3 regions of the Escherichia fergusonii ATCC 35469 genome follow, and region 1 is predicted to be linked to each of the others. Evidence: predicted binding sites of a transcription regulator. Region 1 holds the regulator's gene; each other region holds the start of a gene.
The links. The regulator PurR, encoded in region 1, represses purine synthesis genes. The targets are predictions, from matches to a motif close to CANGCAAACGTTTGCNTG.
Positions count from the first base shown of each region.

Region 2: the regulator PurR is predicted to act here: its motif matches at 1,897-1,914, upstream of carA (glutamine-hydrolyzing carbamoyl-phosphate synthase small subunit).
Region 3: the regulator PurR is predicted to act here: its motif matches at 8,390-8,407, upstream of purL (phosphoribosylformylglycinamidine synthase).

Region 1 covers NC_011740.1:1,415,260-1,426,310, forward strand. The annotation lists gene EFER_RS06960 (FAD-NAD(P)-binding protein) at 1-918, opposite strand, end outside; gene EFER_RS06965 (monooxygenase) at 1,079-1,384, opposite strand; tRNA gene EFER_RS06970 (tRNA-Val) at 1,493-1,569, opposite strand; tRNA gene EFER_RS06975 (tRNA-Val) at 1,574-1,650, opposite strand; gene mdtK (multidrug efflux MATE transporter MdtK) at 1,802-3,175, opposite strand; gene EFER_RS06985 (riboflavin synthase) at 3,393-4,040, shown strand; gene cfa (cyclopropane fatty acyl phospholipid synthase) at 4,081-5,229, opposite strand; gene punC (purine nucleoside transporter PunC) at 5,519-6,724, opposite strand; gene punR (DNA-binding transcriptional activator PunR) at 6,838-7,770, shown strand; gene purR (HTH-type transcriptional repressor PurR) at 7,767-8,792, opposite strand; gene cydH (cytochrome bd-I oxidase subunit CydH) at 9,089-9,178, shown strand; gene EFER_RS07015 (MFS transporter) at 9,346-10,512, shown strand; gene sodB (superoxide dismutase [Fe]) at 10,558-11,051, opposite strand, start outside.
Region 2 covers NC_011740.1:36,874-47,924, forward strand. The annotation lists gene citG (triphosphoribosyl-dephospho-CoA synthase CitG) at 1-571, shown strand, start outside; gene dapB (4-hydroxy-tetrahydrodipicolinate reductase) at 730-1,551, shown strand; gene EFER_RS22595 (hypothetical protein) at 1,577-1,888, opposite strand; gene carA (glutamine-hydrolyzing carbamoyl-phosphate synthase small subunit) at 2,006-3,154, shown strand; gene carB (carbamoyl-phosphate synthase large subunit) at 3,172-6,393, shown strand; gene caiF (carnitine metabolism transcriptional regulator CaiF) at 6,654-7,049, shown strand; gene caiE (carnitine operon protein CaiE) at 7,135-7,725, opposite strand; gene caiD (crotonobetainyl-CoA hydratase) at 7,731-8,516, opposite strand; gene caiC (crotonobetaine/carnitine-CoA ligase) at 8,626-10,179, opposite strand; gene caiB (L-carnitine CoA-transferase) at 10,252-11,051, opposite strand, start outside.
Region 3 covers NC_011740.1:513,283-524,333, reverse strand. The annotation lists gene glnB (nitrogen regulatory protein P-II) at 1-162, opposite strand, end outside; gene glrR (two-component system response regulator GlrR) at 223-1,557, opposite strand; gene qseG (two-component system QseEF-associated lipoprotein QseG) at 1,547-2,260, opposite strand; gene qseE (two component system sensor histidine kinase QseE/GlrK) at 2,425-3,852, opposite strand; gene purL (phosphoribosylformylglycinamidine synthase) at 4,427-8,314, opposite strand; gene mltF (membrane-bound lytic murein transglycosylase MltF) at 8,572-10,128, shown strand; gene tadA (tRNA adenosine(34) deaminase TadA) at 10,125-10,628, opposite strand; gene yfhb (phosphatidylglycerophosphatase C) at 10,686-11,051, opposite strand, start outside.

The sequences.
Region 1 (11,051 bases):
ATTTAAGGCAATGCTTTGGCACCATGCGGGATCAGCAACTTCTAATTCCGCAACAATCAGGCGGAATATCCTGTTGAGTAAACCTTGTGAGCCAGCTGCAATTTCTTGTTCAATCGCTGCAGCAGTTACGATAGTTAAAGATTCGTAGGGAATAGGGCAGTAAAAATCGGCCTCCGGCAGGACACCTGTACGAGACATCAGCGTCAGCTCCAGATTGTCACTATTTTCATTGAGATGAAATCGCAACTGTTTATTGGCTGACTCAGTGAACTTACCGTGCTGAATAGCAACCGCCATTGCTGCATCCAGTCCACTAAGTGAGGTACCCATAATTCCCACTTTACAGGGGGGAATTTTAGCTTCCATTAATCCTGACCATGGACTGGGGAAATAACATCTCGTTGCTTGTGTTTCATCTGGCCAAACGTGCCCGGTAGCAATGACAGCGAGATCGAACTCCCCGGCATCGCTACTGTTTTCAGCCCATATACGCACGCCCTTTGTCGTAGCTTCGATATCGGTGACGCGGCAGGACTCGTGAATATTAACTATAAAATGTTGTGCTTTAGCCCGCTTCACCAATTGCAAAAATTGCGCACGAAAATATTCGCCGAGCAAGATCCTTGGCAAAAACTGACGGTCGTGTAACGTAGCGCGTTGAATACCATAGCGCGCGAGATGCTCATCACTCTGCTGTTGTAACCATTCCAGATAAGTAATATTTACTGGTGGGATTTCTATACTCGCAATGTTAGCCAGCATGATTTTCGAGTTATCTTCGTCGCTGTAGGGCATCCCGACACCCGCTTCATCAGCCTGTTCAAAAAGAGTGACAGAAACCGGCGTTTGCTGTTCAAGGAGGGAGTTTAAGGTGTAGATCCCGGTGGGTCCGCCTCCCACAATGGCTATTCTTCTCATTATCAGTTACCCATTTTTATTGTTTATAAGGTTGTCAGTCTTCCAGGCAATAACGTCGTACCTGATAAGTGTGGATGAAAATGGGCATTGTTCCAGCGGGGGGATTATTTTCGGAAGGGGCTTAAAACCGGGGGAATAATCCCCCTGAAAAAATGAAAAGTTAATCCAGCTTTGCTTTATTGATCTGGCTTAATGGGATATTCACATCAAAAACTTTGGCAATCACTTCTTCCACACCCAGATTTTTCAGGCGTGCAGTATGTTTTTCCAGATAGGCGAGAGCTGTTTCTTCGCTGGCAAACAGGTAGATTCCTCCTGCTTCATGATTTTTTTCACTTTCAGTCCAGACTTTCCACAGAAAACCCGGTTCCTGATTAATGGTTTCTGCCAGTGGGCGTAGCTGTTCTGCCATTTCGTTACCAAAAGGGCCATTAAATGCAAAATGGAGTTGTAATAAAGTTGCCATCGCTTATCTCCTTCGTTAAAGAACATGAAGGGTAGTGTAAGACTATTAATGCTTTGAATATAGAGGAGAAAAAAGGAATTTTAGAAGTGGCACCAGATTGAATAAATCTGGTGCGTCCGAGTGGACTCGAACCACCGACCCCCACCATGTCAAGGTGGTGCTCTAACCAACTGAGCTACGGACGCAGGATGGTGCGTTCAATTGGACTCGAACCAACGACCCCCACCATGTCAAGGTGGTGCTCTAACCAACTGAGCTATGAACGCAATGTTGTGGGTGACAACGGGGACGAATATTAGCGGCAGAGATGGGAGGAGGCAAGAGGCAAATGGTAATTTTCTTCCGTTTTTCACTCGATTGCGGAGGAAACATGCAAAATGTTGACAGAATAGCCGCCGTCAGGCGGCTATTGCTGGTTTATCGCGCAGCACGCTGCAGAATAATTGCCGAAGGCAGGCGCTGTAAGTAACGCATCCGCAGCATCATCATAATGGCCGCTGAAGTCAGACCAATAATAAAGCCAATCCAGAAGCCAGCCGGCCCCATAGGTTGCACGACCAGGTCGGTCAGGGCGAGAATATATCCACTCGGTAATCCCAACACCCAGTAAGCGGTGAACGTGATAAAGAAGATAGAACGCGTATCTTTATAACCACGGAGAATACCGCTACCGATAACCTGAATTGAGTCAGAAATTTGATAAACCGCAGCCAGTAACATTAAATGTGCCGCGAGGGTGATGACTTGCGGATTATCGTTATACAGCAGGGCAATTTGTTCACGGAACGAGACAGTAAAGATCGCCGTCACTGTCGCCATACATACACCTACCATGAGTCCGGTACGAGCAGCTGTTTGGGCATCAAGTGTTGAGCCTTGTCCCAGACGGTAACCAACGCGGATCGTCACAGCAGCTGACAAAGACAGCGGTAATACGAACATCAGAGAGCTGAAGTTCAGGGCAATCTGGTGACCGGCCACATCGACAATTCCGAGTGGGGATACTAACAACGCAACCACGGCGAAGAGTGTAACCTCAAAGAATAACGCCAGGGCAATAGGCAAACCTAACTGAACAAGGCGCTTCATTACCGCTGTATCTGGTTTACCTGAATGCTGTTGATTACGGATATCACGCATAGAGCGCGCGTTTTTCACGTAAGAGAGCATAGCGACAAACATGACCCAATAAACGGCCGCAGTCGCAACGCCACAACCAACACCACCCAGCTCCGGCATACCGAAATGACCATAAATGAACACATAGTTCACGGGGATGTTCACCAGCAAGCCGATAAATCCCATTACCATTCCCGGTTTGGTTTTGGCGAGTCCCTCACACTGGTTACGAGCTACCTGGAAGAAGAGATAACCTGGCGCACCCCAGAGCAGTGCGCGTAAGTATCCTACGGCTTTGTCTGCCAGAGCAGGATCAATGTTATCCATAGCGCGAATGATATAGCCCGCATTCCATAGCACCAGCATAATCAACAGCGAAACAAATCCTGCCAGCCAGAAACCTTGTCGCACCTGATGAGCGATACGCTCACGGCGACCAGAACCGTTAAGCTGCGCGATAACCGGAGTCAATGCCAGTAACAGGCCATGACCAAACAAAATGGCGGGTAGCCAGATAGATGTACCAATAGCAACTGCCGCCATGTCCGTGGCACTGTAGCCACCGGCCATGACCGTATCAACAAACCCCATTGCGGTTTGGGCGATTTGCGCGAGAATCACCGGAATAGCTAACGCTAATAACTGACGCGCTTCATTTATGTACTTCTGCACGTGAACACCTTTTATATTGTTGTTATATGAGAGACTAAAAAAGCCGCCTCGAGAGGCAGCGAAAAGAAGAATCTGAGGAATTTTCAGTCTATTGTAGCGAGGAATTATTAATTCTCCAGTGAAAAAATAGCCATTTAGATTGCTTTACTGGCAAGCTGATTTTCCTCCTGCTATTGTGCAGAACATTATGAGTTAATTAATTTCAGGAGTTGCAGGTATGTTTACCGGTATTGTGCAAGGCACGGCGAAGTTGGTGTCTATTGATGAAAAACCTAACTTTCGGACTCACATCGTGGAGTTGCCTGACTATATGCTTGATGGGCTGGAAACTGGCGCATCGGTGGCCCATAACGGATGTTGTCTTACCGTGACCGAAATTAAAGGTAACCAGGTTAGTTTCGATCTGATGAAAGAGACGCTGCGTATTACCAATCTTGGTGAACTGCAACCAGGTGACTGGGTGAATGTTGAGCGTGCAGCCAAATTCAGTGATGAAATTGGTGGGCATCTGATGTCGGGTCATATTATGACCACAGCAGAAATTGCCAAAATATTAACCTCGGAAAATAACCGCCAGATTTGGTTCAAAGTGCAGGATAAGCAACTGATGAAATACATCCTGTATAAAGGATTCATCGGTATTGATGGAATAAGCCTGACAGTGGGTGAAGTTACACCAACGCGTTTTTGTGTGCATCTCATTCCAGAAACACTGGAGCGTACAACGTTGGGTAAAAAGAAACTGGGAGAGCACGTTAATATTGAAATCGATCCGCAAACGCAGGCGGTGGTAGATACCGTAGAGCGCGTACTGGCTGCGCGCGAAAATGCGTTGAAAGAGCCAGGCAGCGAGACGCAGGTCTGAAAGCAATGATGGCTACCCCCGCATTTCGCGGGGGGTTTAGTTAGCGAGGAACGCGTAAACCGTGTTCAACACCACGTGAGAAAACGACCTGCCAGAGCTGAATATCGCGGGCGCGAAACGCTCCGGCACAGGCATTCAGGTAGTAAGTAAACATACGCTTGAAGCGTTCGCTATAGTTATCGGCAATTTCTGGCCAGGCGGCAAGAAAGCGTTCATACCATGCCATCAGCGTCGTGTCATAATCTGCCCCAAAGTTATGCCAGTCTTCCATAATGAAATGTGGCTCACTGGCACAGGCAATTTGCCGTACGGAGGGAAGGCAACCGTTAGGGAAAATGTATTTGTTAATCCACGGATCAACATTATGGTCGGTCTTTTTGGAACCGATGGTGTGTAGCAGGAATAAACCGTCTGGTTTTAAATTACGGTCTACCACTTCGAAGTAAGTGTTGTAATTCTTTGGCCCGACATGTTCGAACATCCCAACCGAAACGATCCGATCAAACTGGTCGTTAAGATCACGATAATCTTCCAGCAGAATCTCCACATCTAGCCCGGCGCAACGTTCCTGAGCCATTTTTTGTTGCTCAGCAGAAATCGTTACCCCAACAACACTGGCACCATAATGAGTGGCAAGATACTGCGACAAGCCGCCCCAGCCACAGCCGATATCCAGAACCCGCATCCCTGGTTTCAAATGCAATTTTTCGCAAATCATTTTCAACTTCGCTTGCTGGGCAGCTTCCAGGTTATCGGCATCTTTCCAGTAAGCGCAGGAATATTGCATGTAGGGATCAAGCATTCGGCTGAATAGATCATTACCCAAATCGTAATGTTCTTTGCCCACTATCCAGGCGCGTTTTTTACTTTGCAGGTTGAACAAGCGAGCGCTTGCAATACGGAGTGTGTCTTTGAGATGGCGGGGGAGTTGGTTTTCCAGACCGGCGCGCAGGACTTTGCTAAAGAACATATCGAGTCTGTCGCATTCCCACCAGCCATCCATGTAACTCTCACCCAAGCCCAGCGATCCTTCCTGCAAAACGCGTTTAAAAAAATCGGGGTTTTTGACACGAATATCCGCCGGTGCTGAGCCATTGATTGTAATGTCAGCACGGCTAAGTAATTCGTTGGCGATGCGATACCAGTCATCATCCGGTACGCTAACTTCTTCTATACACGATGAACTCATAGCTTCTCCATCACTGGTCGGTGATCAGAACCTTAAAACAGCGTAGTCGCTTTTATGGCTTTGTGAGAAATCTCACGGAAAAATTCCGTGAGCCTGGAATCCGACGTAGAACAGAGGAAGGGAGAAACCCTTGCCGAAATGACCATCCATAGTAAACCGGGAACATCCTGATCCCGTTAACGCATAATAATTATCGTCTTTTTTAACAACTGAAAATTAGTATAGGCCGCAAAAACCATTCATACAACAGAAAAATCTTAGCGACCTATCCATAAATCATATCAATTTATCAGTGCGATTCACCGTGTGCCATATCGCTACGCTGACAGCATTCGTTCGCAGTTTCTGCATGGCTTTGCATCTTATAGCCCACAGTAACCAACACAACAGTGGCTAACATCACGCTGGTTGTGGTCAGTAACGGGGTGCTGATAAGCCAGGAAACCACCAGGCTTGCGAGAAAGCATAATCCCAACTGCAGAGTATTTTGCAACGCAGCTGCACGTCCGGTCGCTTGCGGGAACGGACGTAACGCCTGCGCCACAACAATCGGGTAGATCGCACCATTGGCAATCGCCATCACACAGAACGGAATTAAAATTTCAACCAGCGAAACGTGATTGATAAAGCTGGTCGCCCAGGTGGCAATAACGCTCAGCGCAAACAGTACCAATAACCAGGGCAACATTTGCTGGCCATGCCATTTCTGCAATGCCGCACGGCAACCATAACCACCAATCAGGAAAGCGATAGTCTGTGGAACATAACTCAAACCAATCACCGCCGGGGTGTAACCCATTTCACTGAGAATGAATGGCGAACCTGTCAGCCAGGCGAAAAAGCTGGCAGAACACGCTGCATAAATCAGCACATTGCCACGGTAAGCCTTTGAACGCAGCAGGGTAGTGAAAGTGAGTGACTGCTGCTTATTTTCCTGATTTTTACGCGCAGGTTTAAGGCGCAGAGCAGGAATCATCAACAAGACAGTGATGGCAAACAGCGTGGCAAAAATGGATTGCCATGAAAAATGCACCAGTAGCCAGCTTCCCACTAACGGCGCCAGGGCAGGAGATAACCCCACCAGCGGCATAATCGTGGCGAAAATACGGTTAACTTTTTGTGAAGGATAATAATCGGTCACCAGTGCCTGCCAGATAACCGCTGCGGCACAGACACCAATCGCCTGGATAAAGCGCAAAACGAGTAATCCTACAGCGTTAGTGACCCACAGCATCCCCAAACTTCCGAGGGCAAAGATGGTCAGGCCAAGCAGCAGTATTGGTTTACGACCATAACGGTCTGATAGCGGTCCCCATAACAGCTGCGCGACGGCAAAGCCCGCCAGAAACAGACTGAGACTGGCACTAACGGCAGAAGCCGGGGTTTGCAGATCTGCCTGTATAGCGGCGAAAGCAGGTAAATACATATCGGTTGCCAGGAAACCGAGTACGCTTAAACCTGCCAGCCAGACTAAAAATCCTTTCCCAGGTTGCATAATTCATTCTCTGTAGTTATCAGTAAGACATCGGCGCAAAGTGTAGGGAGTGAAATTCTGATTGTGAAACGTTAATATTTGACGGGTGATTTCAAAAATTTTGTAGGCAGAATATGTGGTCTGAATACTCTCTTGAAGTGGTTGATGCGGTGGCGCGCAATGGCAGCTTTAGCGCAGCAGCACAGGAATTACATCGAGTGCCTTCTGCCGTCAGCTATACCGTAAGACAACTGGAAGAATGGTTAGCGGTGCCTCTTTTCGAACGCCGACACCGTGATGTAGAACTGACTCCGGCGGGAGCATGGTTTCTGAAAGAGGGGCGATCTGTTATCAAAAAAATGCAGATCACGCGACAACAATGCCAGCAAATTGCCAATGGGTGGCGAGGTGAGTTGGCCATCGCGGTGGATAACATTGTTCGTCCAGAACGTACACGTCAATTGATCGTCGATTTTTACCGTCATTTTGACGATGTTGAATTGCGCGTATTCCAGGAAGTCTTCAATGGTGTCTGGGATGCACTGGCTGACGGACGTGTGGAACTGGCTATAGGCGCGACACAAGCGATTCCTGTAGGGGGGCGCTATACGTTTCGCGATATGGGAATGTTGAGTTGGTGTTGCGTGGTTGCCAGTCATCATCCACTGGCAGCAATGCCGGGGCCATTAAGTGATGATACGTTGCGCAACTGGCCCTCGTTGGTGCGTGAAGACACATCAAGAAATCTACCAAAACGTATTACCTGGTTGTTGGATAACCAAAAAAGGGTAGTGGTACCGGACTGGGAGTCTTCAGCTACCTGTATTTCCGCTGGGTTATGCATGGCGATGGTACCTACGCATTTTGCCAAGCCGTGGATCGACAGCGGTAAATGGGTAGCGCTACAGCTTGAAAATCCATTCCCGGACGCTGCCTGTTGTCTTACCTGGCAGCAAAACGATATGTCACCAGCGCTCGCCTGGTTGCTGGATTATCTGGGAGACAGCGAAACGCTGAATAAAGAGTGGTTGCGGGAGCCAGAATCGGCTCCCACAAAGACATCTTAACGACGATAGTCGCGGAAAGGACCATCTGCGACAGAACGACGTTCAATCAGGCGCGGATGTACTTCAATGGATTGCGGTTCTTCACGCTTATTCACAATACGGTCCAGCAACATGTTGAATGCTGTTTCGCCCAGTGAATCTTTTGGCTGGTGAATAGTTGTCAGTGCTGGCGTGAAGTAACGGGCGTTGCGCACGTTATCATAACCGATCACTGAAATATCTTGTGGTACACGCAGGCCCATTTCATCGGCAGCACACAATGCACCCATGGCCATGATATCGCCACCACAGAAAACTGCCGTGGGGCGATGCGTTTGCGCAAGAATCTGCTGCATTGCGCGATAACCAGATTCTGGTTCGAAATCTCCCTGTACGATCCAGTTTTCCGGCACTTTAATCAGCGCTTCTTCCATCGCTTTCATAAAGCCTGCCAGACGACCCGCGCCGGTATTACGTTCCAGAGGTCCGGGGATTACGCCGATATCGCGGTGTCCACGTTCAATCAGGTAACGACCTGCCATGTATCCGCCTTCAAAAGCGTTATCAATCACGGCATCGGTGAAATCAGCTTTTGCCTCACCCCAATCCATGACCACCATTGGGATGTGGCGATACTCTTCCAGCATGGTGAGCAAGGGCTCTGGATATTCAGAACACATTACCAGCAATCCATCCACGCGCTTTTGCGCCATCATGGAAAGGTAAGCACGTTGCTTTTCCAGGTTGTTCCAGGCATTACCCAAAATCAGCGTGTAGCCTTTCTGGAAGCAGTTTTTCTCAACCGCTTCAATGATTTCCGCAAAATAAGCAGCTTCACTACTGGTTGCCAGCAGGCCGATTGACTTGGTGTGGTTAACCTTCAGACTTCGAGCAACGGCGCTCGGAGAATAATGCAATTCTTTGATTGCTGCCCAGACGGCATTACGGGTTTCTTCCGCAACAAAGCGTGTTTTGTTGATTACGTGTGAAACAGTTGTAGTGGAAACGTTTGCTCGCTTCGCTACATCTTTGATTGTTGCCATTACATCTCACTCCAGACCCGATCCATAACTCCATTAAATGCCAGGTAAACGTTTGCCTTTACACACCCTGAGCGCAACGTCAGGGTTGCGGCACGCCGGAAAATACGACACGGAACGACAGGAAGGGGTCAATGGCCGGTACGCTATACTTGTAAGCGTGGAATTTTGGCCGATCTTGACCAAAAGGGGAAGTGCTAAAAACAGTTATCACGCTAAATGGCGGGAGATTTTTAGCCAAATGTATGCAAAAATGCGCTACATCACTTTTTGTGTGGGAATAAAAAGGAGAAAACTTGATGAGCAATGATCTGAAATACTCTTTAATTACGACCTTAATCGTCCTCGCTTTGATCGTTGCGGGTGGTCTGACCGCAGCTCTGCACTGATTTTTACCCCGAGGGAGAATTCTCTCCCTCATTCGCTCTTCTCCAATTGTTAGCAAATCTGCAAAAGTGTTTTGTAAATTTGTTATTTTCATTATTTTGTGATTGATGTCATGCTTTTCTCCACTTACTTAGGTATCGCGTAAAACGCGAAGACGTGGAGTCGAAGCATGAAGATAAATTATCCCTTGCTGGCGCTGGCAATTGGCGCATTTGGTATTGGGACAACGGAATTCTCCCCAATGGGCTTGTTGCCTGTGATCGCTCGTGGTGTGGATGTCTCCATACCTGCGGCTGGTATGTTGATTAGTGCCTATGCCGTGGGAGTCATGGTTGGTGCGCCTTTAATGACATTGTTACTTTCTCATCGCGCCCGACGTAACGCCCTGATTTTTCTGATGGCAATCTTTACGCTTGGTAATGTACTTTCTGCGATTGCGCCAGATTACACCACATTAATGTTGTCACGTATTTTGACCAGCCTTAACCATGGCGCCTTCTTCGGTCTTGGTTCGGTTGTCGCTGCAAGCGTAGTGCCTAAGCACAAGCAGGCGAGTGCCGTTGCCACGATGTTTATGGGGTTGACGCTGGCTAATATTGGTGGCGTACCCGCAGCCACCTGGCTTGGTGAAACAATTGGCTGGCGAATGTCCTTTATGGCAACGGCAGTGTTAGGGGTGGTTTCAATGGTCAGTCTTTGGTTCTCTTTACCAAAAGGTGGGGCAGGGGCACGGCCAGATGTCAAAAAAGAACTGGGTGTGCTGTTACGACCGCAAGTGCTCTCAGCACTGCTGACCACGGTACTGGGCGCGGGGGCCATGTTTACGCTCTATACCTATATCTCTCCTGTATTACAAACCATTACCCATGCGACGCCTGTGTTCGTAACGGCAATGCTGGTGTTGATTGGTGTTGGTTTTTCTATCGGCAATTACCTGGGCGGCAAATTTGCTGATCGCTCTGTGAATGGAACGCTAAAAGGCTTTTTATTCTTGCTGATGGTGATTATGTTGCTGATTCCATTCCTGGCACGCAATGAGTATGGTGCCGCGGTCGCGATGGTTGTCTGGGGGGCGGCTACCTTTGCTGTTGTTCCACCATTGCAAATGCGGGTGATGCGCGTTGCCAGTGAAGCGCCGGGGCTATCTTCTTCGGTCAATATTGGGGCGTTTAATTTAGGAAACGCTTTAGGTGCGGCAGCTGGTGGCGCGGTGATATCCGGCGGCCTGGGCTACAGTTTTGTTCCGGTGATGGGGGCAATCATTGCCGGGGTGGCGTTACTGTTGGTGTTTATTTCGGCGCGTAAACAACCTGAGGCGGTATGCGTGGCGGGTTGATAGCAAACAAAAACGCAGAAGGGAAAGCCTTCTGCGTTATCACAATTACTCAGCGAAGTTTTTCGCAGCAAATTCCCAGTTTACCAGTGCCCAGAAATGCTCCAGGTAGCCAGGACGTGCATTACGATAGTCGATGTAGTAAGCGTGTTCCCAGACGTCAACGGTCAGCAGCGGTTTCGCGTCAGTAGTCAGCGGAGTGCCCGCGTTAGAGGTCGACACGATAGCCAGTTTGCCATCGCTGTTTTTCACCAACCAGGTCCAGCCAGAACCAAAGTTTTTGATAGCCGCATCAGTAAACTGTGCTTTGAAGTCAGCAAAGCTACCGAAAGAGGCTGCGATGGCTTCCGCGAGTTTACCTGTTGGTTCACCGCCAGCATTCGGAGCCAGGCAGTTCCAGTAGAAGGTGTGGTTCCAGACCTGAGCGGCGTTGTTAAATACGCCACCTTCAGAGCTACGAATAATCTCTTCCAGAGACTTACCTTCAAACGCGGTACCTTTGATCAGGTTGTTCAGGTTAGTGACATACGTCTGGTGATGTT
Region 2 (11,051 bases), 1.4 Mb from region 1:
TGGCGCAGTTTTCTCCTTTGGTTTAATCAGTGCAGTCACAGGCCGCATGGTGGCACTGGAGGAAGAGCTCGAACAGAACCGTATTTGTTACTGGGTAGCAAGAATGTGTCGGGATCTGGTCGCAAAAGAGCTATCCAGTGAAGCGACAAACGCAGCAACCAGTAAAAGTGTCGAACACTTTTTACATTACGGTCTTTCTGGTGCGCGAGGCGAAGCTGAAAGCGGATTCCAGACAGTGAGAACCGTCGCCTTGCCAATTTTTGAACGTATCCGCGCCCAAAACGAAGATATGAATCTGGCATTGCTGCAAACATTGTTGCATTTGATGGCGTGGAATAACGACACCAACCTTGTCTCTCGCGGCGCCTTAAAAGGGTTGTATTACGTACAGCAGCAGGCGCAGAAAATGTTATGGGAAGGGGGCGTATTAATGCGCGGTGGCCTGGAGGCATTACAGGCTTTCGACGATGAACTGATCGCCCGTAACCTGAGCCCAGGCGGTAGTGCTGACCTGTTAGCCGTTACCTGGTTTTTAAGCCACTTCCCGAAAGGCGAAACTTTCGCTGATTAATCTTCCTGTGATTCACCCTGCGGGGTGAATCATATCTTTTACTGATTACCTTGCCTGTTTTACATTTAATTCTAATTATCCGCGTTTTTCTGTAGCAGCGTAACGAGACGCTGGGTACTCTGAAACGGTTTACGCAAAATTAACAAGAGAGAATAACTATGCATGATGCAAACATCCGCGTTGCCATCGCGGGGGCTGGTGGTCGCATGGGGCGGCAGTTGATTCAGGCTGCTCTGGGACTGGAAGGCGTGCAGCTTGGTGCGGCGCTGGAGCGTGAAGGTTCTTCATTGTTAGGCAGTGATGCGGGTGAGCTGGCGGGAGCAGGCAAAACAGGTGTTACCGTGCAAAGCAGCCTCGATGCAGTAAAAGATGATTTTGATGTGTTTATCGATTTTACCCGCCCGGAAGGTACGCTGAATCATCTCGCTTTTTGCCGCCAGCATGGCAAAGGGATGGTGATTGGCACCACGGGTTTTGATGACGCAGGTAAACAGGCGATTGGTGAAGCTGCCAAAGATATTGCGATTGTTTTTGCCGCCAATTTTAGCGTTGGCGTTAATGTCATGCTTAAGCTGCTGGAGAAAGCAGCGAAAGTGATGGGTGACTACACCGATATCGAAATTATCGAAGCGCATCATCGACATAAAGTAGATGCGCCGTCAGGCACCGCCCTGGCAATGGGAGAGGCGATCGCCCACGCTCTTGATAAAGATCTGAAAGATTGCGCGGTCTACAGTCGTGAAGGTCATACCGGTGAACGTGTGCCCGGCACCATTGGTTTTGCCACTGTACGTGCCGGAGACATCGTGGGTGAACATACCGCCATGTTTGCCGATATCGGCGAGCGCCTGGAGATTACGCATAAGGCTTCCAGCCGCATGACTTTTGCTAACGGCGCGGTAAGATCGGCATTGTGGTTGAAAGGTAAAGATAAAGGACTTTTTGATATGAAAGATGTGCTTAATTTGAATTATTTATGATGGTTTTCAATATAATTTTATGATTTTATTTTTTGTAATATATTGATTTTAAATGGGCGATAAAGTTTCGCCCTTTATTTTTCTGGTTATTATGTGTTTTTATTGTGAGTTGATTAAAAATATCTGTTTTCCATTCTATTTTTGTTGCGTAACTGTAAATTTTGACCAAATGGTCCACTTTTTCGACGTGTTTGATAATTTTATGAATTAAACTTTTACCGCAAGCGTTTTCCAGAGTGAGTTTGCTGATGTTTTTACCTGTTAATGCCTGTAAAACATGCATGAGCCATAAAATAATATAAAAAATCCCGCCATTAAGTTGACTTTTAGCGCCCATATCTCCAGAATGCCGCCGTTTGCCAGAAATTCGTCGGTAAGCAGATTTGCATTGATTTACGTCATCATTGTGAATTAATATGCAAATAAAGTGAGTGAATATTCTCTGGAGGGTGTTTTGATTAAGTCAGCGCTATTGGTTCTGGAAGACGGAACCCAGTTTCACGGTCGGGCCATAGGGGCAACAGGTTCGGCGGTTGGGGAAGTCGTTTTCAATACTTCAATGACCGGTTATCAAGAAATCCTCACTGATCCTTCCTATTCTCGTCAAATCGTTACTCTTACTTATCCCCATATTGGCAATGTCGGCACAAATGACGCCGATGAAGAATCTTCTCAGGTACATGCTCAAGGTCTGGTGATTCGCGACCTGCCGCTGATTGCCAGCAACTTCCGTAATACCGAAGACCTCTCTTCTTACCTGAAACGCCATAACATCGTGGCGATTGCTGATATCGATACCCGTAAGCTGACGCGTTTGCTGCGTGAGAAAGGCGCACAGAATGGCTGCATTATCGCGGGCGACAACCCGGATGCGGCGCTGGCGTTAGAAAAAGCCCGCGCGTTCCCAGGTCTGAACGGCATGGATCTGGCAAAAGAAGTGACCACCGCAGAAGCCTATAGCTGGACACAAGGGAGCTGGACGCTGACCGGCGGTCTGCCAGAAGCGAAGAAAGAAGACGAGCTGCCGTACCACGTCGTGGCTTATGATTTTGGTGCCAAGCGCAACATCCTGCGGATGCTGGTGGACAGAGGCTGTCGCCTGACCATCGTTCCGGCGCAAACCTCTGCGGAAGACGTGCTGAAAATGAATCCAGACGGCATCTTCCTCTCCAACGGTCCTGGTGACCCGGCACCGTGTGATTACGCTATTACTGCCATCCAGAAATTCCTCGAAACCGACATTCCGGTATTCGGCATCTGCCTCGGTCATCAGCTGCTGGCGCTGGCGAGCGGTGCGAAGACCATCAAAATGAAATTTGGTCACCACGGCGGCAACCATCCGGTTAAAGATGTAGAGAAAAACGTGGTGATGATCACCGCCCAGAACCACGGTTTTGCGGTGGATGAAGCAACATTACCTGCAAACCTGCGTGTCACACATAAATCCCTGTTCGACGGTACGTTACAGGGCATTCATCGCACCGATAAACCGGCGTTCAGCTTCCAGGGTCACCCGGAAGCCAGCCCTGGTCCACACGACGCAGCGCCGTTGTTCGACCACTTTATCGCGTTAATTGAGCAGTACCGTAAAACCGCTAAGTAATCAGGAGTAAAAGAGCCATGCCAAAACGTACAGATATAAAAAGTATCCTGATTCTGGGTGCGGGCCCGATTGTTATCGGTCAGGCGTGTGAGTTTGACTACTCTGGCGCGCAAGCATGTAAAGCCCTGCGCGAAGAGGGTTACCGCGTCATTCTGGTGAACTCCAACCCAGCGACCATCATGACCGACCCGGAAATGGCTGATGCGACCTACATCGAGCCGATTCACTGGGAAGTGGTACGCAAGATTATTGAAAAAGAGCGTCCGGACGCGGTGCTGCCAACGATGGGCGGTCAGACAGCGCTGAACTGTGCGCTGGAGCTGGAGCGTCAGGGCGTGCTGGAAGAGTTCGGCGTCACCATGATTGGTGCTACCGCCGATGCGATTGATAAAGCCGAAGACCGCCGCCGTTTCGACGTGGCGATGAAGAAAATCGGTCTGGAAACTGCGCGTTCCGGTATCGCACACACCATGGAAGAAGCGCTGGCAGTTGCCGCTGAAGTGGGCTTCCCGTGCATTATTCGCCCATCCTTTACCATGGGTGGTAGCGGTGGCGGTATCGCTTATAACCGCGAAGAGTTTGAAGAAATTTGCGCCCGCGGTCTGGATCTCTCTCCGACCAAAGAGCTGCTGATTGATGAGTCGCTGATCGGCTGGAAAGAGTACGAGATGGAAGTGGTGCGTGATAAAAACGACAACTGCATCATCGTCTGCTCTATCGAAAACTTCGATGCGATGGGCATCCACACCGGTGACTCCATCACTGTCGCGCCAGCCCAAACGCTGACCGACAAAGAATATCAAATCATGCGTAACGCCTCGATGGCGGTACTGCGTGAAATCGGCGTTGAAACCGGTGGTTCCAACGTCCAGTTTGCGGTGAACCCGAAAAATGGTCGCCTGATTGTTATCGAAATGAACCCGCGAGTGTCCCGTTCTTCGGCGCTGGCGTCGAAAGCCACCGGTTTCCCGATTGCCAAAGTGGCGGCGAAACTGGCGGTTGGTTACACCCTCGACGAACTGATGAACGACATCACTGGCGGGCGTACTCCGGCCTCCTTCGAGCCGTCTATCGACTACGTGGTGACCAAAATTCCTCGCTTCAACTTCGAGAAATTCGCCGGTGCTAACGATCGTCTGACCACTCAGATGAAATCCGTCGGCGAAGTGATGGCGATTGGTCGCACGCAGCAGGAATCCCTGCAAAAAGCCCTGCGCGGCCTGGAAGTCGGTGCGACTGGTTTTGACCCGAAAGTCAGCCTGGACGACCCGGAAGCGCTGACCAAAATCCGCCGCGAACTGAAAGACGCAGGCGCAGAGCGTATCTGGTACATCGCCGATGCTTTCCGTGCGGGCCTGTCTGTAGACGGCGTCTTTAACCTGACCAACATTGACCGCTGGTTCCTGGTGCAGATAGAAGAACTGGTGCGTCTGGAAGAGAAAGTCGCAGAAGTGGGCATCACCGGCCTGAACGCTGACTTCCTGCGCCAGCTGAAACGCAAAGGTTTTGCCGATGCGCGTCTGGCTAAACTCGCGGGCGTGCGCGAAGCGGAAATCCGCAAGCTACGCGACCAGTATGATCTGCACCCGGTTTACAAGCGCGTGGATACCTGTGCGGCAGAGTTCGCTACCGACACCGCTTATATGTACTCCACTTATGAAGAAGAGTGCGAATCCAACCCATCTGACCGTGACAAAATCATGGTCCTCGGCGGCGGCCCGAACCGTATCGGTCAGGGTATCGAATTCGACTACTGCTGCGTACACGCCTCACTGGCGCTGCGCGAAGACGGTTACGAAACCATTATGGTTAACTGTAACCCGGAAACCGTCTCCACTGACTACGACACTTCCGATCGCCTCTACTTCGAGCCGGTAACTCTGGAAGATGTGCTGGAAATCGTGCGTATTGAGAAGCCGAAAGGCGTTATCGTTCAGTACGGCGGTCAGACCCCGCTGAAACTGGCGCGCGCACTGGAAGCCGCTGGCGTACCGGTTATCGGCACCAGCCCGGATGCTATCGACCGTGCAGAAGACCGTGAACGCTTCCAGCATGCGGTTGACCGTCTGAAACTGAAACAACCGGCGAACGCCACCGTTACCGCTATTGAAATGGCGGTAGAGAAGGCGAAAGAGATTGGCTACCCGCTGGTGGTACGTCCGTCTTACGTTCTCGGCGGTCGGGCGATGGAAATCGTCTATGACGAAGCCGACCTGCGTCGCTACTTCCAGACGGCGGTGAGCGTGTCTAACGATGCGCCAGTATTGCTGGATCACTTCCTCGATGATGCGGTAGAAGTGGATGTGGACGCCATCTGCGACGGCGAAATGGTGCTGATTGGCGGCATCATGGAGCACATCGAGCAGGCGGGCGTGCACTCCGGTGACTCCGCATGTTCGCTGCCAGCGTACACCTTAAGTCAGGAAATTCAGGATGTGATGCGCCAGCAGGTGCAGAAACTGGCCTTCGAATTGCAGGTGCGCGGCCTGATGAACGTGCAGTTTGCGGTTAAAAACAACGAAGTTTACCTGATTGAAGTTAACCCGCGTGCGGCGCGTACCGTTCCGTTCGTCTCCAAAGCCACCGGCGTACCGCTGGCAAAAGTGGCGGCGCGCGTGATGGCTGGCAAATCGCTGGCTGAGCAGGGCGTAACCAAAGAAGTTATCCCGCCGTATTACTCTGTGAAAGAAGTGGTGCTGCCGTTCAACAAATTCCCCGGCGTTGACCCGCTGTTAGGGCCAGAAATGCGCTCCACCGGGGAAGTTATGGGCGTGGGCCGCACCTTCGCTGAAGCGTTTGCCAAAGCGCAGCTGGGCAGCAACTCCACCATGAAGAAACACGGTCGTGCGCTGCTTTCCGTGCGCGAAGGCGATAAAGAACGCGTGGTAGACCTGGCGGCAAAACTGCTGAAACAGGGCTTCGAGCTGGATGCGACCCACGGCACGGCGATTGTGCTGGGCGAAGCGGGTATCAATCCGCGTCTGGTGAACAAGGTGCATGAAGGTCGTCCGCACATTCAGGACCGCATCAAGAATGGCGAATATACCTACATCATCAACACCACCTCAGGCCGTCGTGCGATTGAGGACTCCCGCGTGATTCGTCGCAGTGCGCTGCAATATAAAGTGCATTATGACACCACCCTGAACGGTGGTTTCGCTACCGCGATGGCGTTGAATGCCGATGCGACCGAGAAGGTCATTTCGGTGCAGGAAATGCACGCGCAAATCAAAAAATAATCACTGGCGGTTAATAAAATAATATAGGCCGCTAAGTAAATAATCAGAACGGTTCTCAATTGAGGGCCGTTTTTTTATGCGCAGTACAAATTTTCGCGAATCGGTTTTAATACACAATTTGAACCTAATAATCCGGATATAGCTCACACATATGGATCATTAAGTCGCATACTATCAATATATCCACAATTTTAATATGGTCTTGATTAATATATAGACAAGCCATGACAAGATTTCTAATTAGTGCAACTGGAGTTCCTATGTGTGAAGGATATGTTGAAAAACCACTCTACTTGTTAATTGCCGAATGGATGATGGCAGAAAACAGATGGATTATTGCAAGAGAGATCTCTATTCATTTTGATATTGAACACAGCAAGGCAATAAATACCCTGTCTTATATTTTGGGTGAAGTTGCTGAAATTAGCTGTGAAGTGAAAATGATCCCCAATAAGCTGGAGGGGCGAGGGTGCCAGTGTCAGCGCCTGGTAAAAGTGGTTGATATCGATGAGCAAATTTACGCCCGCCTGCGACATAACAGCCGGGAAAAAGTCGTCGGTGTCAGAAAGACGCCGCGTATTCCGGCGGTTCCCCTCGCTGAACTTAACCGTGAGCAGAAGTGGCAGATGATGTTGTCAAAGAGTATGCGCCGTTAATTTTGTCTCGTTGATACCGGGCGTCCTGCTTGCCAGATGCGATGTTGTAGCATCTTATCCAGTAACCAGGTCGCATCCGGCAAGATCACCGTTTTGGCGCCACATCCGTCGTCCCCTGCAACCGGGGGCGATTTTCCTCCATTTGCCTCAACGGCTGCGTTTCATGTAATGCTACATGGCAGCGGCCGACAAGATCCTGATACTCTTTGGTATTCAAGTGCTTCCAGCGTAATTCGTCGTCACTAACACTGCGTACAGCGCGGGCAGGCGTGCCCATCAACAACTGGCGTTTCTCGCCGCTAAAGCCCGCTTTGACAAAGCTCATGGCGGCAACAATGCTCTCTTCGCCAATGACCGCGCCATCCATAATCACGCTGTTCATCCCGACCAATGCATCGCGACCAATCACACAACCATGCAGGATCGCTCCGTGCCCGATATGGCCGTTTTCCCCAACGATGGTGTCAGTGTCGCAGTAGCCATGCATAATGCAGCCATCCTGAATATTGGCTCCCGCTTGCACGATCAACCGCCCGTAGTCACCACGCAGTGAGGCGAGTGGGCCGATGTAGACACCGGCTCCCACAATCACATCGCCAATCAATACTGCACTGGGATGGACAAACGCCGTCGGGTGAACCACCGGAATTAACCTCTCAAAGGCGTAATAGCCCACGGTTGTTAACGTCCTTTCCACACCGGATCGCGCTTCTCGGCAAACGCCAGCGGCCCTTCAATGGCATCTTCCGAATGCAGAACCGATGGATAGTGTTTCAACACGCCGCTGCGAATATAGCGATACGCTTCTTCTACTGGCATTTCGCTGGTGGTGCGGTAGATCTCTTTCAGCGCTGCGATCGCCAGCGGGGCGCTGTCAACGAGTTGCTGTGCCAGTTCGCGGGCATTATCCATCAGTTCCGCCTGACTAACCACGCGGTTGACTACCCCCCAACGCAGCGCCTCTTCTGCGCCCATTCTTCTGCCGGTCATTACCATCTCATTGACGATGGCAGGTGGCAGGATCTTCGGCAGACGCAGCACGCCGCCGCTGTCAGGAACGATGCCCAGTTTGGCTTCCGGCAGAGCGAAGCTGGCGTTATCGGCACAGACAATAAAATCTGCCGCCAGTGCCAGTTCAAAGCCGCCGCCAAAGGCGTAGCCGTTCACAGCTGCGATAACCGGTTTGTCGAGATTGAAAATTTCGGTTAATCCCGCAAAACCACCCGGGCCAAAGTCAGCATCAGGTGCTTCGCCTTCTGCTGCCGCTTTTAAATCCCAGCCCGCGGAAAAGAATTTCTCTCCGGCACCGGTAATAATGGCGACACGTAATTGCGGATCGTCACGGAAATTTAGAAATACTTCGCCCATTTCAAAGCTGGTTTTTGCATCAATAGCATTCGCTTTTGGGCGATCAAGGGTAATTTCCAGAATTGATCCATTGCGGGTCAGATGTAATGACTCACTCATTCCTTTTCTCCATTTTTGCTTTTTCAGGGACGACAACACCCCTGCAAAAAAATGCATATTATTTTTGAACGTGATTATTACCAGACAGAGTAGTACCCTGCTGTAGTGTTTATTTCAGCGCCTTTCTGATTATTTTCCCCGAGCAATTACGTGGTAAATCTTTTCTGATCTCCAGATAAGAGGGCACTTTAAATTTCGCCATATTCTGTTCGCAGAAGTTGAAGAATTCCTCTTCGCTCAATATTTCACCTTCATTCAGCACCACAAACGCTTTGATGGCTTCATCGCGAATCGAATCTTTAATACCAACAACCACGATGTCCTGAATTTTCGGGTGCGCGGCGATAATATTTTCCAACTCCACGCAGGAGACATTCTCGCCACCGCGTTTAATCATATTGCAGCGGCGATCGACGAAATAAAAAAAGCCCTCTTCGTCGCGGTATCCGGTATCGCCAGTGTGCAGCCAGCCATCGGCTTCCAGGACTCTGGCAGTGGCTTGCGGGTTAAGAAAATATTCTTTGAAGATGGTTTTCCCTGGTACGCCTTTAATGCAGATTTCACCGATTTCACCAGCCGGGAGCGGACGATTGTGATCGTCGCGGATCTCCGCTTCGTAGCAAAATCCTGCACGGCCAATTGACGGCCAGCGTCGTTTATCGCCGGGGCGATCGCCGATAATGCCAACAATGGTTTCCGTCATCCCATAAGACGTCAGCAAGCGGACGCCAAAGCGTTCACAAAATGCGTCCTTTTCCTGCTCCGACAGGTTGAGATAAAACATCACTTCCCGCAGATGGTGTTGCCGATCGTTCACAGAAGGCGGCTGCACCATCAAGGTACGGATCATCATCGGAATGCATTCGGTAACGGTGGCGCGGTACTTTTGTACCTGTCCCCAGAAGGCGCGGGCGCTGTATTTCTCGACCAGCACAAAAGTGGCTCCGGCAGAAAACGCCGCCATCGCCGCAGTACACTGACAATCGATATGAAACGCAGGCATTACTGTCAGGTAGACGTCATCGTCACGTAGTGCGCACTGCCAGGCGGAGTAATATCCGGCGAAGCGCAGGTTGTAATGGGTAATCACCACCCCTTTCGGCCGGGAAGTGGTACCGGAGGTAAAGAGAATTTCCGCCGTATCGTCAGTCGATAGCGGCGGTGCATAGCACAAGGTTACAGGTTGTTGATTTTTCAGTTGAGTAAACGAACTCACGCCATCATCAGCGGGAAGCTCCACATCTGTCAGGCAAATGTGCCGCAGTTGCGTGGCATCTTCCTGCTGAATCTGTTGATACATGGGATAGAACTGCGCACTGGTCACCAGCAGGCACGCCTGGCTATTTTGCAGGATCCACGCGCTTTCTTCGCGCAACAGGCGGGCGTTAATCGGCACCATAATTGCGCCAATTTTTACCAGCCCGAACCAGCAAAAGATAAATTCCGGGCAGTTGTCGAGATGTAGAGCAACCTTGTCGCCTTTGCGAATCCCCAGCGTATAAAACAGGTTTGCCGTGCGGTTAATTTCCTGATTTAACTCAAGATAACTGTACCGGTTAACGACTCCGCCGCTGGATTCACAAATCAACGCCGTTTTATGACCGTAAACGTCAGCCAGATCGTCCCACATTTGACGTAGATGTTGTCCGCCAATGATATCCATTGCACCTCTATCCATTTTAGTCATTTGTTATTGGGCGGGCGCTAGTCAGACAAGCCGACTGACGCCACGCGTTTAGTCCTCAACTTTGGCCAGACCTTTGCTGACCAACTCCTGAATGTCGTTTTCGCTGTAGCCGATATTTTTCAAAATGGCGGCTGTGTCCATGCCATGTGATGGCATTCCGCGCCAGATTTGACCGGGGTTATTTTTGAATTTCGGCATCACATTCGGCCCTTTGCAGGTGCGACCATCCATTGTTTGCCACTGGGTGATCGATTCACGGGCCACATACTGTGGATTACTTTCCAGTTCCGGTACGGTCAGCACTTTGGCGCAGGCGATATTCAGTTCAGCAAAGCGTTCTTTTACTTCCGCGATGGTATGTGCCGCCAGCCAGGCGTCGAGTTTCTCTTCAACCAGTGGGCCGTAAGAGCATTCGATACGGTGGATAAGCTGAGTGCCTTCCGGGATTTCTGGCGTGCCAAGCAGATGTGCGAGGCCAATATCTTTAAAACATTCTGCAATCTGAGTAATGCCTACCAGTTCCATTACGATGTAGCCGTCGGCGCATTTGTACAGACCGCAACCGGCATAGTAGGGATCTTTACCTTTGGTCATGCGCGGGCACATTTCGCCGCCGTTGAAGTAATCCATCATGAAGTACTGGCCCATACGCAGCATCACCTCATACATGGCGATGTCGATACTTTCGCCTTTACTGGTTTCACGCACTTTATGCAGTGCTGCCAGCGCCGCAGTGGTTGCGGTCAGGCCAGAAAAGTAATCGGCGGTATACGGGAAGGCAGGCATTGGCTGGTCAACATCACCGTTCTGAATCAGGTAACCACTGAAGGCCTGGGCGATGGTGTTAT
Region 3 (11,051 bases), 900 kb from region 1:
ATCCACCATATACTCCGCGCCGCGATACAGCTCGGTATGGCCTTTCTGACGGCCAAAACCTTTCACCTCGGTGACCGTCATGCCGGTAATGCCGACTTCAGCCAGTGCTTCGCGGACATCGTCCAGCTTGAAGGGTTTAATAATCGCATCAATCTTTTTCATGCTATTCCTTGAAAAGGTCGCCTGTCTTTTGATCTGCTAAACGTAACACATTACGCCGATTCATTCCTTGAAATCGTTTGCATCCAGCTCGTGTCGGGAAAGCAGTTTATAAAATTCTGTCCGGTTGCGCCCCGCCATTCTCGCCGCGTGGGTGACATTACCTTTGGTGATTTGCAGCAGCTTACGCAAGTAGTTGAGTTCAAACTGATTACGCGCTTCGACAAATGTTGGCAGAGCCGTATTTTCGCCCTCCAGCGCCTGCTCGACTAACGCATCACTAATTACCGGAGATGATGTCAGCGCCACGCACTGTTCAATCACGTTGACCAACTGGCGCACGTTGCCCGGCCAGCTCGCGGTCATCAGGCGTTTCATTGCATCGGTGGAGAACGCGCGGACAAATGGTTTATGTCGCTCTGCCGCCTGGCGCAACAGGTGATTTGCCAGTAGCGGAATGTCTTCTGTGCGCTCCGCCAATGCCGGAATTTTCAGACTGACAACGTTGAGGCGATAGTAGAGATCTTCACGGAATTCCCCGCGCGCCATCGCCTTTGGCAGGTCACGGTGAGTGGCGGAAATAATCCGCACGTCGATATCAATATCGCGGTTGCTGCCCAGCGGGCGCACTTTGCGCTCCTGCAACACGCGTAGCAGTTTGACCTGCAACGGTGCGGGCATGTCGCCAATCTCATCGAGAAACAGCGTACCGCCTTCCGCCGCCTGGAATAAACCTTCGCGATTGCTGACAGCGCCAGTAAACGCACCGCGCGCATGACCAAACAGCTCGGACTCCAGTAATTGCTCGGGTAATGCGCCACAGTTAATAGCAATAAACGGCTTGCTGTTGCGCGGGCTGGCGTTGTGGATCGCCTGGGCAAAAATCTCTTTCCCGGTACCGCTCTGACCGTTAATCAAAACGCTAACATCTGACTGCGCCACCAGCCTCGCCTGTTCCAACAAGCGCAACATTAACGGACTACGAGTGACAATCGCCTCGCGCCAGCGTTCGTCGGTAGTGGGAGCTGATTGCTCCAGAGCATCGTCAATTGCCTGATACAGCGCGTCTTTATCGACAGGCTTGGTGAGGAAACTGAACACGCCCTGCTGTGTCGCGGCAACGGCATCGGGAATGGAACCATGGGCGGTAAGAATAATTACCGGCATTCCCGGCTGCACTTTCTGGATTTCGGCAAACAACTGCATACCGTCCATTTCATCCATCCGCAGGTCGCTGATGACTAAATCTACTTTTTCGCGATTCAGTACCCGCAATCCTTCAGCTCCACTTTCTGCCGTGACCACGCTGTAGCCTTCGCTGGTCAGACGCAGGCCAAGCAGTTTCAGCAATCCTGGATCGTCATCGACCAGTAATAAATGCGCAGGTTTATGGCTCATCAGGAGTGACCTCATGGGTAGATGGCGCGGGCTTTTCACTCTCGTGCTGCGTATCCGGCGAGAAATTGCCAGCCGGTTTGCGGTTCGAGAGCTGACGTTCAATATCGGTCAGATTTTCCAGCTTGCGGGTGGTGAGCTCCAGTTGCTGCTGTAGAACGTGATGTTGCTGGCGCAAAGTATCCAGTTCGCTGTCGCTGGACTGCTGGAGTTTGCTGTAGCGTTGGCGCTCTTCCGCCAGTTGCAGTTGCAGCGCCTGACCGTCGCGCCAGAGTTGATACAGTGGGCGAACCTGTGCCGGGATCTCGATACTTAACGCATCAATGCGCGCGACCAGCTGGCGGCGCTCATAAGGCGTAATTTTGGCGTCGGCGAGCAAAATCCCTTGTTTGAAGGTATTTTGCCAGCTGCCGTCGTCATATTGGCGGGCTTGCTGACGCGACTGCGCAGGCATTAAACGATCAGCACAATCCATCGCCCGCAGCCAGTAAAGCGGATTGGTTTCGGTTGATTTACCTTGCAGTGCCCAGATGTCGCTACATTCAGTAGAAAGATAGTCAGCCAGTTGATAAACCGGAATTTTTTCTTCTGCTGGCGCATCAATAGCTGGCTTATTGTGACTCTGCACGCAACCCAGCAATGCCAGACATGGCAGCCCTGCCAGCCATAGCCGTCGGGGCAATAATCGTTGAAAAATGTGTCGCATATTCACCAGACTTAAAACCTATCCCAGTGGGCGTAATTGTTGCAGGCAGTTTGGACATGGACAGCGCGGAGAAACCAGAGCGTACACGTAGTACGTAATGATTTCGAGCACTGCACGGGGCCAAACTGGCAAATAAAATAGCCTGATGGGATAGGCTCTTAACATTATTTCGTGTTTTTCGACGACGGTAATTCAATGCGGAAGCAAACCTCTTGCCCGCTCTCGTCGACCAGATACAGTTCCCCCTGCATACGGCGAATACAATCCCTGGCAATGCTTAATCCCAGACCGCTGCCCTTCACCGCCCCTTTTCGCTGGTGGCTTCCCTGAAAAAAGGGTTCGAAGATCATGGCGCGTTCCTCTTGCGGAATGGGTGTGCCTGTATTGATGACATCAATATAAACCCGCGCGCCATGTAAACTGCTGCGAAGGCAAATGTTACCGGATTCAGCCCCGTAGTGCACCGCATTGGAGTAAAGATTATCCAGTACGCTCATCAGCAGCATTGGCTCCGCCAGGCAAGCAGTTGCTTTGAGATCGACGTCGGTATGCATCATTTTAGCCCGTGCGGGCAGGCTATGAGCAGAAACCACTGTCTCCACCAGTGGCGCTAACTCAACATTCTCCAGTTCCACTGCACCGTCCGCCTGTTTACGGTTGTAATCAAGCAGTTGTTCGATCAGTTTTTGCAAATTGCGGCTGCTGCTATCAAGGATGCTCACCACCTCTTTTTGCTCGGGCGTAAGCGGCCCGACAACCTGGTCAGCCAGTAATTCAGTGCCCTCGCGCATACTCGCCAGCGGGGTTTTTAATTCATGAGATAAATGTCTTAAGAATTGATGGCGCTGGGATTCCAACCATGACAGGCGCTCACTTAACCAAAGAATACGTTGCCCAACCGAGCGTAACTCACTCGGCCCACTGAACGAAACGCTATTGCCCAGAGAACGCCCTTCCCCCAGACGGTTGATCATCCGTTCAATATTTTTCACCGGGCCGATAATCATCCGCGTGAAGAGCAGCACCATCACCAGACTTACCAGAAATAACACCAGCGATTGCCAACCAAAATATTGCCCACGTTCGGCGATTTCACGCTGAAGCTGCTGTCCGCGAGAGAACACCACTGTGCGCGTGGCCTGTACTATTTCGGTATTGGCACTGGCAAAGGCTTCAAGACGCGCGGCGGCAGCAGCATCGGGACCGCTGTTGTTACACTGAAGTTGAGCCAGATTGTTCAAATCCTGACGTAATGCCTGGTAGAGTTTATCGTTCGGCAGTACGCCTGCGTGGGCATCGAGCATTTCGCTGTAACGCTTGCGCTGGCTTTGATAAACCTTCGCCAGAGTTGGGTCGTCCAGCACGCAATACTGACGGTAGCTACGCTCCATCTCCAGCGCCGCGTTGGTCATCGCTTCACTACGTCTGGCATCAATAAGCGTAGTGCGGTTAACCAGCGCCGCCTGATCGCTAAGCGCATTCAGGCTTTGCCAGGCTTGCCATGCCAGCACCAACAGGGGCAGCAGAATCAGCAAAAATGCCAGCATTACCAGTTGTCGTAATGAGCGGGGAAAAACGGGCCAGCGTTTCAAGGTGCTACTCTCGTCAGACGCGAATAGCCTGATGCTAACCGAGGGGAAGTTCAGATACAACAAAGCCGGGAATGACCCGGCTTTGTTATGGAATAAGGCGGTGCCTAACTCGACGTTTCGCCCGAGGGTTGATATAGCTAAGCTGATATCAGAAGTTGGACGGCAGGCACCTTGTTGTGCGTCATTCGAATTTTATGTAGCACGTCCCGAAGGGGCTGACATAAGTCGGTGAATGAGCCACTGATGACTATTATGCAGTAACTGTGCCAACAAATAAAATAGTTTGGTAACGTACTGATTATACGCTGTTTTTATGGTTTATGGCTTCTCAGCTATTTGGGGGCAAATCAGCCATTGTGTCGCTAAAAAGAGACACCTTAAGATAAATTTATTAGATCCAAATAAAATCAATCAATTAAATGTCGCCAAAAAGCGACACGGTAAACCACCCATTGTCGTGATTTACAGACACAAAAAAGCTCCCGGAGCTGGGAGCTTATGATAGTGGTCGGCGTTTAATGCCGGATGCGGCGTGAATGCCACATCCGGGCAGCAAAACCAATAGTTTGACGACTTACCCCAACTGCTTACGCGCATTGCGGAAAATACGCATCCATGGGCCATCCTCGCCCCAGTTTTCCGGATGCCAGGAGTTACTGACAGTACGGAAAACACGTTCCGGGTGCGGCATCATAATGGTGACTCGACCACTTTCAGTCGTGACCGCCGTAATACCATTCGGAGAACCGTTCGGGTTAGCCGGGTAGGTTTCAGTGACTTTGCCGAAGTTATCGACATAGCGCAGTGCCACCAGCCCTTTGCTTTCCAGTGCCGCCAGATGCGCCGCATCGCGCACTTCCACGCGCCCTTCGCCGTGAGAGACAGCAATCGGCATCTGCGAACCCACCATCCCTTGCAACAGCAGCGACGGGCTTTGTGTCACTTCTACCAGGCTGAAACGCGCTTCAAAGCGATCGGAGGTGTTACGCACGAAACGTGGCCACAACTCGCTACCCGGGATCAGTTCACGCAGATTAGACATCATCTGGCAACCGTTACATACCCCCAGCGCCAGCGTTTGCGGACGGTGGAAGAAGGTTGCAAACTCATCGCGTACACGGTCATTGAACAGGATAGACTTCGCCCAACCTTCACCAGCACCCAGCACATCACCGTAGGAGAAACCGCCGCACGCTACCAGAGCGTGGAAATCCTCCAGGCCCGTGCGTCCAGCCAGCAGGTCGCTCATATGCACATCGATTGCATCGAAGCCTGCACGGTGGAAAGCTGCCGCCATTTCAACATGCGAGTTCACACCCTGCTCACGCAGCACGGCAACTTTCGGACGCGCACCGGTGGCAATATACGGTGCTGCCACATCTTCGTTGATATCGAACGACAGTTTCACATTCAGGCCCGGATCGGCGTCGTTAGATTTCGCCTGATGTTCCTGATCGGCACACTCCGGGTTGTCACGCAGGCGCTGCATCTGCCAGGTAGTTTCTGCCCACCAGACACGCAACGTGGTGCGGCTTTCGTTGAATACAGTCTGCCCGTTGGCGGTAATTACAAAACGGTCACCGGAAACCGCCTGACCAACATAATGGACGCAATCAGCAAGGCCATGCTGTGCCAGTACCGCTTCGACCGCTTCACGGTCAGCAGCGCGCACCTGAATCACCGCCCCCAGTTCTTCGTTAAACAACGCCGCCAGGCGATCGTCACCCAGAGTGGCGATATCCGCGTCAATGCCGCAATGACCAGCAAAGGCCATTTCCGCCAGCGTTACCACCAGCCCGCCATCAGAGCGGTCGTGATACGCGAGCAGCTTACGCTGTGCAACCAGCGCCTGAATCGCGTCATAGAAGCCTTTCAGTTGCGCGACATCGCGTACATCTGCCGGTTTGTCGCCAAGCTGACGATAAACCTGCGCCAGCGCCGTTGCACCCAGCGCGTTATTGCCTTTGCCCAGATCAATCAGCAGCAGTGCGTTATCTTCGGTAGAAAGCTGCGGCGTGATGGTGTGACGCACATCTTCCACGCGGGCAAATGCAGAAATCACCAGCGAAAGCGGCGAGGTCATTTCGCGCTCTTCGCTACCTTCCTGCCAGCGGGTTTTCATCGACATAGAGTCTTTACCCACCGGGATAGTCAGGCCCAGCGCCGGGCAAAGCTCTTCGCCCACCGCTTTAACGGCTTCATACAGGCCCGCGTCTTCACCTGGATGACCTGCTGCTGCCATCCAGTTGGCGGAAAGTTTGATGCGTTTGATATCGCCAATCTGCGTTGCGGCAATGTTAGTTAACGCTTCACCAACCGCCAGACGAGCAGAGGCAGCGAAATCCAGCAGCGCAACCGGCGCACGTTCGCCAATCGCCATCGCTTCACCGTAGTAGCTGTCGAGGCTGGCGGTAGTGACTGCGCAGTTAGCGACCGGCACCTGCCACGGCCCCACCATCTGATCGCGCGCCACCATGCCGGTTACGCTGCGATCGCCGATGGTCACCAGAAAGGTTTTCTCCGCCACAGTCGGCAGATGTAACACACGTTTCACCGCGTCAGCGATGGTGATCCCTTCACGGGCCAGCGCGTCGCCTTTCGCTTTCAGCGTTTGCACATCGCGGGTCATCTTCGGCGTTTTGCCAAGCAGTACGTCGAGCGGTAGATCTATGGGTTGATTATCAAAATGACGATCGTGCAGAGAAAGATGTAATTCTTCGGTGGCCTCACCAATCACCGCGTACGGTGCGCGCTCACGCTTACACAGTTCGTCAAACAGCGGTAACTGATCGGCAGCAACTGCCAGCACGTAGCGTTCCTGGGATTCATTACACCAGATTTCCAGCGGGCTCATGCCCGGTTCGTCGCTCAGGATATCGCGCAGTTCAAATTTACCGCCGCGCCCGCCGTCGCTCACCAGCTCCGGCATGGCGTTAGAAAGACCGCCTGCGCCGACGTCGTGGATAAACAGAATCGGGTTCGCGTCGCCAAGCTGCCAGCAGCGGTCGATCACTTCCTGGCAACGACGTTCCATTTCCGGGTTATCGCGCTGAACGGACGCGAAATCGAGATCCGCGTCAGACTGGCCGGAGGCCATGGAAGAGGCCGCGCCGCCGCCAAGACCGATGTTCATTGCCGGGCCGCCGAGAACGACCAGTTTCGCACCGACGTTGATCTCGCCTTTTTGTACGTGATCGGCGCGAATGTTGCCGATCCCACCCGCCAGCATGATCGGTTTGTGATACCCGCGCAGCTCTTCGCCGTTGTGGCTGTTCACTTTTTCTTCATAGGTACGGAAGTAGCCGTTCAGTGCCGGACGACCAAATTCGTTGTTAAATGCCGCGCCGCCCAGCGGGCCTTCGGTCATGATATCCAGCGCAGTGACAATGCGCTCAGGCTTACCGAAATCTTCTTCCCACGGTTGTTCAAAGCCAGGAATACGCAGGTTGGATACGGAGAAACCGACCAGGCCAGCTTTCGGCTTCGCGCCGCGGCCGGTGGCACCTTCATCGCGGATTTCACCGCCGGAACCGGTAGCTGCGCCCGGCCACGGAGAAATCGCCGTTGGGTGGTTGTGGGTTTCTACTTTCATCAGGATGTGCGCCGGTTCCTGATGGAAGTCGTAGCGGCCCGTTTCGTGGTCAGCAAAGTAGCGGCCCACTTCGGAACCTTCCATCACGGCGGCGTTATCTTTATAAGCAGAAAGAACGTGATCCGGCGTGGTTTCGAAGGTATTTTTGATCATCTTGAACAGCGATTTCGGTTGCTGTTCACCGTCGATAATCCAGTCGGCGTTAAAAATTTTATGACGGCAGTGCTCAGAGTTCGCCTGGGCGAACATATACAGCTCGATGTCGTTCGGGTTACGACCCAGCTTTGTGAACGCATCCTGCAGATAGTCAATTTCATCTTCCGCCAGCGCCAGGCCAAGACGCAGGTTAGCGTCGATTAGCGCCTGACGGCCCTGCCCCAGCAAATCAACGCTGGTGACCGGAGTCGGTTGATGGTGTGCAAACAGCTGCTCTGCATCATCTAAAGCAGAAAAGACCGTTTCCATCATGCGGTCGTGCAGTTCAGCGGTCACCTGCTGCCATTGTTCATGGGTCAGCGTACCGGCTTCTATATAGTAAGCAACGCCGCGCTCAAGGCGGTTTACCTGTTGCAGCCCGCAGTTATGGGCGATATCGGTCGCTTTCGAAGACCAGGGAGAGATGGTACCAGGACGCGGGGTCACCAGCAGGAGTTTACCTTGCGGGGCGTGGCTGGCGAGTGCCGGGCCATATTTCAGCAGGCGTTCAAGTTGTGCGTGCTCATCATCGTTTAACGGCGCATTGAGGTCAGCAAAATGGACATACTCGGCGTAAATATTGTGAACCGGGAGCCTGGCAGCCTGAAAACGTGCCAGCAGTTTGTTGATTCGGAATGCCGACAATGCAGGCGAACCACGCAGAATTTCCATCATAAGTCTCTCGTCTTCTAAGCTTTCGGTGTACCCAAGGGGGGGAAACGGGCGTCATTATAAAGAATCTGATGCGCTGACGAAACCGTTTGCGTGGAAATAAAATCACCATTGTGAATTAGCAACGCGTGCCGCCAATGGCTGTAATAAGTTGCCAACTGGCGCTGGTTTACGCAAAATGCCGCTCATTTATGAGTAAACCTTTCACTATTATTACGTTTTTTCAAGCTGGGATGCGCACGACACAGAGAATTAACTAATTGAAAAAATTAAAGATTAATTATCTGTTCATCGGCATTCTGGCACTGCTGCTCGCGGTCGCTCTCTGGCCATCCATTCCCTGGTTTGGTAAAGCCGACAACCGTATCGCCGCCATTCAAGCGCGGGGAGAGTTGCGTGTGAGCACTATTCATACCCCACTGACTTATAACGAAATCAACGGGAAACCTTTTGGCCTGGATTACGAACTGGCGAAACAGTTTGCCGAGTACCTCGGCGTAAAACTGAAAGTGACCGTGCGGCAGAATATCAGCCAGCTGTTTGACGACCTCGATAACGGCAACGCCGATCTGCTGGCTGCAGGACTGGTTTATAACAGTGAGCGGGTAAAAAATTATCAGCCTGGCCCTACCTACTATTCCGTGTCACAACAACTGGTTTATAAAGTGGGTCAGTATCGCCCGCGTACGCTGGGCAATCTGACAGCGGAGCAACTTACCATCGCACCAGGCCATGTAGTGGTTAACGATCTCCAGACCCTGAAAGAAACAAAATTCCCGGAATTAAGCTGGAAGGTAGACGACAAAAAAGGCTCAGCAGAATTAATGGAAGATGTCATCGAAGGAAAACTCGATTACACCATTGCTGATTCTGTCGCCATCAGCCTGTTTCAGCGCGTTCACCCGGAACTCGCTGTAGCGCTTGATATCACCGACGAACAGCCGGTGACCTGGTTTAGCCGATTAGATGGCGATAATACCCTTTCTGCCGCTCTGCTCGACTTCTTCAACGAAATGAATGAAGACGGCACGCTGGCACGCATTGAAGAGAAATACCTGGGGCATGGCGATGATTTTGATTACGTCGATACGCGCACGTTTTTACGCGCCGTCGATACCGTACTGCCTCAGTTGAAACCGCTGTTTGAGAAGTACGCCGAAGAAATTGACTGGCGTTTGCTGGCCGCTATTGCTTATCAGGAATCGCACTGGGATGCGCAGGCCACTTCACCGACGGGCGTGCGCGGCATGATGATGTTAACCAAAAATACCGCGCAAAGCCTCGGCATTACGGATCGTACCGATGCCGAACAGAGCATCAGCGGCGGTGTGCGTTATTTGCAGGATATGATGAGTAAAGTGCCGGAAAGTGTGCCGGAGAACGAACGGATCTGGTTTGCCCTCGCCGCGTACAATATGGGCTATGCGCATATGCTGGATGCCCGCGCCCTGACGGCAAAAACTAAAGGTAATCCTGACAGTTGGGCTGACGTGAAACAGCGCCTGCCTTTACTTAGCCAGAAACCCTATTACAGCAAGCTGACTTACGGCTACGCACGTGGGCATGAAGCCTACGCTTATGTCGAAAATATTCGTAAGTATCAGATTAGCCTGGTGGGGTATCTGCAAGAGAAAGAGAAGCAGGCTACAGAAGCGGCGATACAACTGGCGCAGGATTATCCGGCAGTATCGCCAACGGAGCTGGGCAAAGAGAAATTTCCTTTTCTCTCGTTTCTTTCCCAGTCGTCATCAAACTATTTGACCCACTCTCCCTCTCTGCTGTTTTCCAGGAAAGGGAGTGAAGAGAAACAAAATTAATCCGTCGAGGATTGCGCTTTTTTCTGCGCTTTAATTTCCTGTCGGCGCATGCGAAAGAAGTCACTGAGCAACGCCGCGCACTCATCCGCCAGTATTCCTTCTGTAATTTCCACTCGGTGATTCATACCCGGATGGTGCAGCACATCCATTAAAGATCCCGCAGCGCCCGTTTTCGCGTCACGCGCACCAAAGACCACGCGACCAATGCGACTGTGGATCATTGCTCCGGCACACATTACACATGGCTCAAGCGTGACATACAATGTGGCGTCGATCAGACGATAATTTTGCATCACCAGACCGCCCTGCCGCAGAGCCATGATTTCTGCATGTGCGGTGGGATCATGTCGACCAATCGGACGATTCCAGCCTTCGCCAATAACACGATTGTTATGCACTAATACCGCGCCGACCGGCACTTCCCGCTCATCCCAGGCACGCTTCGCCAGCGTCAGCGCGTGACGCATCCAGTATTCGTGGCTAAATTCGACTTCAGACAAAAAGAAAACTCCGGTTATAAAAGCGCGGCGCATTATACACGGACGCTATGCTTTACTCTATTCCAGTTGCTGGAGTTCACCGCGCGGGGTTACCCGCCAACGATGCTGGCAGAAATAAAGCAGCGGGTTGTCCTGATTACTGTCGCTATAGCCACTGTACAGCCGCAGCGGCGTGCCGATTTTGCGCTCCAGTTGCGCGACCTTTTCATGTCCCAGACAACGCATCGTCAATACCCAACCACCATAGCCACGCTGAATTTGGCTGGCGATAAGATTAACCCGCGGCAGCCAGGGCGTATCGAAATAAACCGCTTCAACCAGCGGCTGCGGAGATCCTGTGATCAACCAAATATCCGCATCGGAACTTAACAGGTAGGTAGTCAAACGCTCCTGGACAAGCGGAAAAGCGGTAACATTGTCGCG